2 linked regions of the Saccharophagus degradans 2-40 genome follow. The main gene of each other region encodes a partner of the protein of the gene in region 2 in a complex. Links are inferred from orthologs where the notes say so. Each region holds a gene or a part of one and is shown on either strand. Other genes may lie near its edges. The genes, in order: groL and metK.

Region 1 (3,264 bases), 570 kb from region 2 along the record:
TAAGCAATCAGATACGTTCAACGGTCCGCAGGGTAACCCTCGTGGCTCGCAATCTGACGTGATTGACGGTGAGTTTCGTCGAGAAGACGATTAAATTCCTATAAAAATTATTCATCTAGGTGTTGAAATCCAAATTTCCATACCCATCTTGGTGAGCACAAGCTTTTAATGTGGTTGCCCCGCTTGTCGGGTTGGCCGCAAACATAAACCAGTTTCCCGGTATTCGGGATCATTCAGTGTGATAAACGCTAATTGGAGAAGAAAGTCGATGAAAATTCGTCCTTTACATGATCGTGTTGTGGTTCGCCGCAAAGAAGAAGAGGCTACTACTGCATCTGGTATTGTTTTACCTGGTTCTGCTAAAGAAAAGCCAAACCAAGGTGAAGTAATTGCCATCGGTTCTGGCCGAGTGTTGGATAGTGGTGATGTGCGTCCATTGGACGTAAAAGTGGGTGACGTTGTGGTATTCGGCAAGTACGCCGGTAGCGACACTATCGAAGTAGATGGTGAAGAGCTGGTAATTCTTAGCGAATCCGACATTAAAGCGATTGTGGAATAAGCCGCATTTCCGCCCCTAAACATCATTTGTTAAACGTCTTTTAAGGAGCCTTAATCATGGCGAAAATTGTAAAGTTTGGTGACGAAGCCCGTCAAAAAATGTTGGCTGGTGTAAATGTCTTGGCCGACGCTGTAAAAACTACCTTAGGCCCTAAAGGTCGCAACGTAGTATTAGATAAGTCTTTTGGTGCACCGACTGTAACTAAAGATGGTGTATCTGTTGCGAAAGAAATCGAATTAGAAGATAAATTCGAAAATATGGGCGCACAAATGGTTAAAGAAGTAGCCTCTAAAGCGTCTGACGATGCTGGTGACGGTACTACTACTGCAACCGTATTGGCTCAAGCCATTGTTAACGAAGGCCTAAAGTCCGTTGCTGCTGGCATGAACCCAATGGATTTAAAGCGCGGTATCGACAAAGCTGTTAACGCTGCTGTTGCTCACATCAAATCTATCGCGCAACCATGTGAAGATGGCAAGTCAATCGCTCAGGTTGGTACTATCTCTGCAAACAGCGATTCTCACGTTGGCGACATCATTGCAGAAGCAATGGCCAAAGTGGGTAAAGAAGGCGTTATTACTGTAGAAGAAGGTAGCGGCTTAGAGAACGAATTGGACGTAGTAGAAGGTATGCAGTTTGACCGCGGTTACCTTTCTCCTTACTTCATCAACAACCAAGAAAGCATGAGCGTTGAAATTGAACAGCCATACATTCTGCTTGTTGATAAAAAAATCTCTAACATTCGCGAATTGTTACCAGTATTAGAAGCTGTTGCTAAGTCTGGCAAGCCATTGGTTATTGTTGCTGAAGACGTAGAAGGCGAAGCATTAGCTACTTTGGTTGTAAACAACATGCGCGGTATTGTTAAAGTGACTGCGTGTAAAGCACCTGGTTTTGGCGACCGTCGCAAAGCGATGTTGCAAGATATTGCAATCTTAACTGGTGGTACCGTAATTTCTGAAGAAGTGGGCTTAGATCTAGAAAGCGCTACTTTGGAGCACTTAGGTTCTGCTAAGCGTGTAACCATGACCAAAGAAAACAGCACTATCGTTGATGGCGCAGGCGTTGCTGCAGATATCGAATCTCGTGTTGCTCAAATTCGCGCGCAAATCGAAGAAACTTCTTCTGATTACGATCGTGAAAAACTTCAAGAGCGTGTTGCTAAGCTTGCTGGCGGTGTTGCCGTTATTAAAGTTGGCGCCATGACCGAAGTTGAAATGAAAGAGAAAAAAGCACGCGTAGAAGATGCGTTACACGCAACACGCGCTGCGGTTGAAGAGGGTGTTGTACCTGGAGGCGGTACTGCGCTTATCCGTGCAGCAGCGGCAATTGCCGACCTTAAAGGCGACAACGAAGACCAGAACGCTGGTATTGGTATTGCTATCCGTGCTCTTGAAGCGCCATTGCGTCAAATCGTTTCTAACGCTGGCGGCGAAGCGTCTGTTGTTGCAGATAAAGTTAAAAACGGCGAAGGCAACTTCGGCTTTAACGCGGCATCTGGCGAATACGGCGATATGCTTGAGTTTGGTATTCTTGACCCAGCTAAAGTTTCGCGCACTGCCATTCAAGCTGCAGGCTCAATTGCCGGCTTGATGATCACCACCGAAGCAATGATTGCTGACAAGCCTTCTGAAGGCGGCGCTGCTGCACCAGACATGGGTGGCATGGGTGGAATGGGCGGCATGGGCGGCATGATGTAAGCCAGCCTTTCCGCTGTTTGTGCTAACGTTTAGTTAGTTAAAAAGAGCGGCTATTAGCCGCTCTTTTTTTTGTGTTTTAATCGAATGCGCGCATTTAATTTGTTATTTTTAAAATCAGCATTCGAATAATAGGTCTATACCGGTGTATTATTTACGGCTTGTACACCTCTTTGTCACTCATTAATGTAAAAGGAAACCGACATGGCTTTTGAACTTCCTGCATTGCCTTATGCAAAAGACGCTCTAGCTCCACACATTTCCGAAGAAACTTTAGAGTTTCACTACGGCAAACATCATCAAACCTACGTAGATAAGCTAAACGGTTTGGTGCCAGGCTCAGAATTTGAAGGCAAAACCTTAGAAGAAATTATCAAAACTTCTTCTGGTGGTGTATTTAATAACGCTGCACAAATTTGGAACCACACCTTTTACTGGAACTGCTTAAGCCCTAACGGCGGCGGCGAAGCGACTGGCGCAGTTGGTGAAGCAATTGTTGCTGCTTTTGGTTCTTTCGAAAAGTTTAAAGAAGAGTTCACTAACTCTGCAATTAACAACTTTGGTTCTGCATGGACGTGGTTGGTGAAAAAAGCAGATGGCACTGTTGCTATTGTAAACACCTCTAACGCCGCTACGCCATTAACTGATAGCAGTGTTACGCCACTGTTGACTGTTGATGTTTGGGAGCACGCTTACTACATCGATTACCGCAACAGCCGTCCTAACTACTTAGGTGCGTTCTGGAAATTGGTTAACTGGGACTTTGCTAACCAAAACTTCGCATAAGTCGATATCGCTATTAAAGCAATCAACGGCACAAAAACCCGCCTTTGCCCTGTGCATGGCGGGTTTTTTTATGGCTATTGCTTTAAAAGCGCGGGCTGTGCTGGTATAAACGTTGGGCAATAACTGGCGCCAAAAGACACTGAGTCCAATTTGTGCGTACATAAAAATATAAGGGGTGAAAAATGGAAACTATGGCGATTGTCGATTTCCTATTTAGATGGG
Region 2 (3,319 bases):
ATGCCCAAATCGTAAACTCCCCTTATAGTCTTTTTAACTACAAATAAGCGGAATCCGCAAATCGAGCAAGAAAATGGCACATTAGGTAGTATTATATTATATATAAACCATATTCATAGCCCACCTATATCAATATTTTTTGATATAGGTGGGCTAGACTGCTAAACTTGCGCCCATGAATGCACCTCTCAACACCACAACAAACGGCGCCAGCCCCATAGACAGCACACAAAGCGCACTTGTGCGCCTGCTAAAAGCGGCGGGTGACGAGTTGCGAGTGGATATTTTACGCGCCCTTTCCACCGACTCCTTTGGTGTTTTAGAGCTGTGCCAAGTATTCGAAACCAAGCAATCGGGTATGAGCCACCATTTAAAGGTGCTGGCAAACGCGGGCTTGGTGTGTACGCGCCGTGAGGGCAATTCGATTTTTTATCGCCGCGATAGCCTGTCGGCATCCGGCGAATTTAGCCAACTAAAAGCCGAGCTTTTTAGCAGCATAGACGCCCTGCCGCTCAGCCCAGAAGTTGCCGAACGCAAAGCCGGTATTTACAAACAGCGCGCCGAAGCTTCGCGCATATTTTTTGCCGAGCAAGCAGGCAGCTTTAAACAGCAGCAAGATTTAATAGCCGGCTTTGATGTGTACGGCCCGCAAATAGACGAGTTATTGGCTACGCTTAAACTGCCCAGCCACCAGCGCGCGCTAGAAATAGGCCCGGGCGAAGGCGACTTTTTGCCTTACTTAAGCAAGCGCTTTAATAACGTTATTGCGCTCGACAACGCCAGCACTATGCTGCAAAAAGCGCAGGCTTATAGCGAGCAACAAGCCTTAAACAATATTCAGTTTGTATTGAACGACACCAGTTACTGCAGCCAACAACCAAACAGTTTGGATTGCGTGGTAATAAACATGGTGCTGCACCACACACCGTCGCCCAACCAAATATTTGCCGATGTAAGCCAATCGCTTAAACCCGGCGGCGCATTAATTGTGTGTGAACTGTGCGAACACGATCAAGACTGGGCCAAACAAGCCTGCGGCGATATTTGGTTAGGCTTTGCCCCCGCCGATCTCAGTGCATGGGCAAAAGAACACAATCTCTACGCCGAGCAAAATATTTATTTTGCCCTGCGCAACGGTTTTCAAATTCAGATCCAACAATTTACTAAACGTATTAACACTTAATTTCATTGCTAACCCGCTTACCTCTAGATAGGAAACACTCATGGCGCAATACTCTTTATTTACTTCGGAATCCGTATCCGAAGGCCATCCAGATAAAATGGCCGACCAAATATCAGACGCAATTTTAGATGCAATTTTAGCGGATGATAAAAACGCACGCGTTGCGGTAGAAACCATGGTGAAGACCGGTATGGCCATTGTTGCCGGTGAAGTGCGCACCTCTACCTATATCGACTTAGAAGACTTAATTCGCGATGTAATTTTAGATATAGGCTACAACAGCAGCGACGTGGGCTTTGATGGCGCATCCTGTGCGGTATTAAATGCAATTGGCAAACAATCTGCCGATATCGCCATGGGTGTGGATGAAGCTAACAATAAAGACCTAGGCGCAGGCGACCAAGGTTTAATGTTCGGCTATGCCACCAACGAAACCGATGTGCTTATGCCAGCACCCATCTACTACTCGCACCGCTTAGTAGAAAAACAAGCAGAGCTGCGCAAAAACGGCAAATTAAATTGGTTGCGTCCAGATGCAAAAAGCCAAGTAACCTTGCGTTACGATAACGGCAAACCTGTTGCAGTAGATGCGGTTGTACTGTCTACCCAACACAACCCAGATGTATCGCAAGCAACTATTCGCGAAGCGGTAATGGAAGAAATTATTAAAACCACGTTACCTGCAGAGTGGCTGCATGCCGATACCAAATACCACATTAACCCAACAGGCCAATTTATTATTGGTGGCCCAGTGGGCGATTGCGGTTTAACCGGTCGCAAAATTATTGTAGATACTTACGGCGGCATGGCTCGTCACGGTGGCGGTGCATTCTCGGGTAAAGACCCGTCCAAAGTGGATCGCTCTGCGGCATACGCTGGTCGCTATGTGGCTAAAAATATTGTTGCTGCTGGCCTTGCGTCGCGCTGTGAAATTCAAGTGTCCTATGCAATTGGTGTGGCAGAGCCTACATCTATCTCTGTAAACACATTTGGAACAGGCTCCATTGCCGATAGCGAAATTAGCAAATTAGTTGCCCAGCACTTTGACCTGCGCCCACGCGGCATTATAGAAATGCTGGATTTATTGCGTCCTATTTATCGCAAAACGGCTGCCTATGGTCACTTCGGTCGCGAAGAGCCCGAGTTTACCTGGGAAAAAACCGACAAAGTGGCCGCACTACAAGGCTAATCAACCCATTACCGCCGGCAGTTTACAAACACAAACTGCCGCAGCACACACTTATTTGGATATTATTATGACAACATTTACCGATTACAAAGTTGCAGCAAAAACGGCTGAAGAATTTAAAAAAGATGCCGAGTACGGCCGCCGCGAAATTGAAATTGCCGAAGGCGAAATGCCTGCGCTAATGGCGTTGCGTACACGCTACAAAGCCGAGCAGCCATTAGCCGGTGCAAAAATTATGGGTTGTATCCATATGACAATCCAAACCGCTGTACTTATTGAAACCTTAGTAGAGCTAGGAGCACAAGTGCGCTGGTCTTCGTGCAACATTTTCTCCACGCAAGACCACGCAGCAGCAGCCATTGCTGCCGCAGGTATTCCAGTGTTTGCATGGAAAGGTGAAACCGAAGAAGAATTTTTATGGTGTATAGAACAAACCATTTTAGAAGACGGCAAACCTTGGGATGCCAATATTATTTTGGATGACGGTGGCGACCTAACCGAAATGGTTCACACCAAATACCCAGCAATGCTAGATAAAATACACGGTATTTCTGAAGAAACCACCACGGGTGTTCACCGTTTAGCAGAGATGATTAAAAAGGGCACACTAAAAGTACCCGCTATTAACGTTAACGATGCAGTAACCAAATCTAAAAACGACAACAAGTACGGCTGCCGCCACAGCTTAAACGACGCAATCAAGCGCGGTACGGACCATTTGTTATCAGGTAAAAAAGCATTGGTTATTGGTTACGGCGATGTGGGTAAAGGCTCTGCAGCGTCTTTGCGTCAAGAAGGCATGATTGTAAAAGTAACTGAAATCGACCCAATATGCGCAATGCAAGCGTGCATGGATGGCTATGAAGTTGTATCGCCTTACATCAACGGCGAAAACACCGGCAAGCTAGAAAACGTAGACAAAGATTTACTCGGCAAAACCGATTTAA

What was found.
Region 1: the proteins of metK (region 2) and groL are in contact, whole or in part, in a cryo-EM structure (PDB 8P4O), measured with the Escherichia coli proteins. The link is inferred for Saccharophagus degradans 2-40 from one-to-one orthologs.

What each region holds. Positions count from the first base shown.
Region 1 is NC_007912.1:1,141,328-1,144,591, forward strand. The notes cover bases 1-2,935. They hold groL (chaperonin GroEL), read left to right. Parts: upstream 1-612; coding sequence 613-2,259; downstream 2,260-2,935. Other genes in these bases: SDE_RS04645 (FxsA family protein), read left to right, coding at 1-94; SDE_RS04650 (co-chaperone GroES), read left to right, coding at 269-559; sodB (superoxide dismutase [Fe]), read left to right, coding at 2,461-2,935. In the rest of the region: more of sodB, read left to right, coding at 2,936-3,042; SDE_RS04665 (urate hydroxylase PuuD), read left to right, coding at 3,225-3,264.
Region 2 is NC_007912.1:572,213-575,531, reverse strand. Bases 308-3,297 are described here. They hold metK (methionine adenosyltransferase), read left to right. Parts: upstream 308-1,223; coding sequence 1,224-2,372; downstream 2,373-3,297. Other genes in these bases: ahcY (adenosylhomocysteinase), read left to right, coding at 2,440-3,297; SDE_RS02570 (ArsR/SmtB family transcription factor), read left to right, coding at 308-1,183. Also shown: more of SDE_RS02570, read left to right, coding at 176-307; more of ahcY, read left to right, coding at 3,298-3,319. UniProt on the Escherichia coli protein: Catalyzes the formation of S-adenosylmethionine (AdoMet) from methionine and ATP.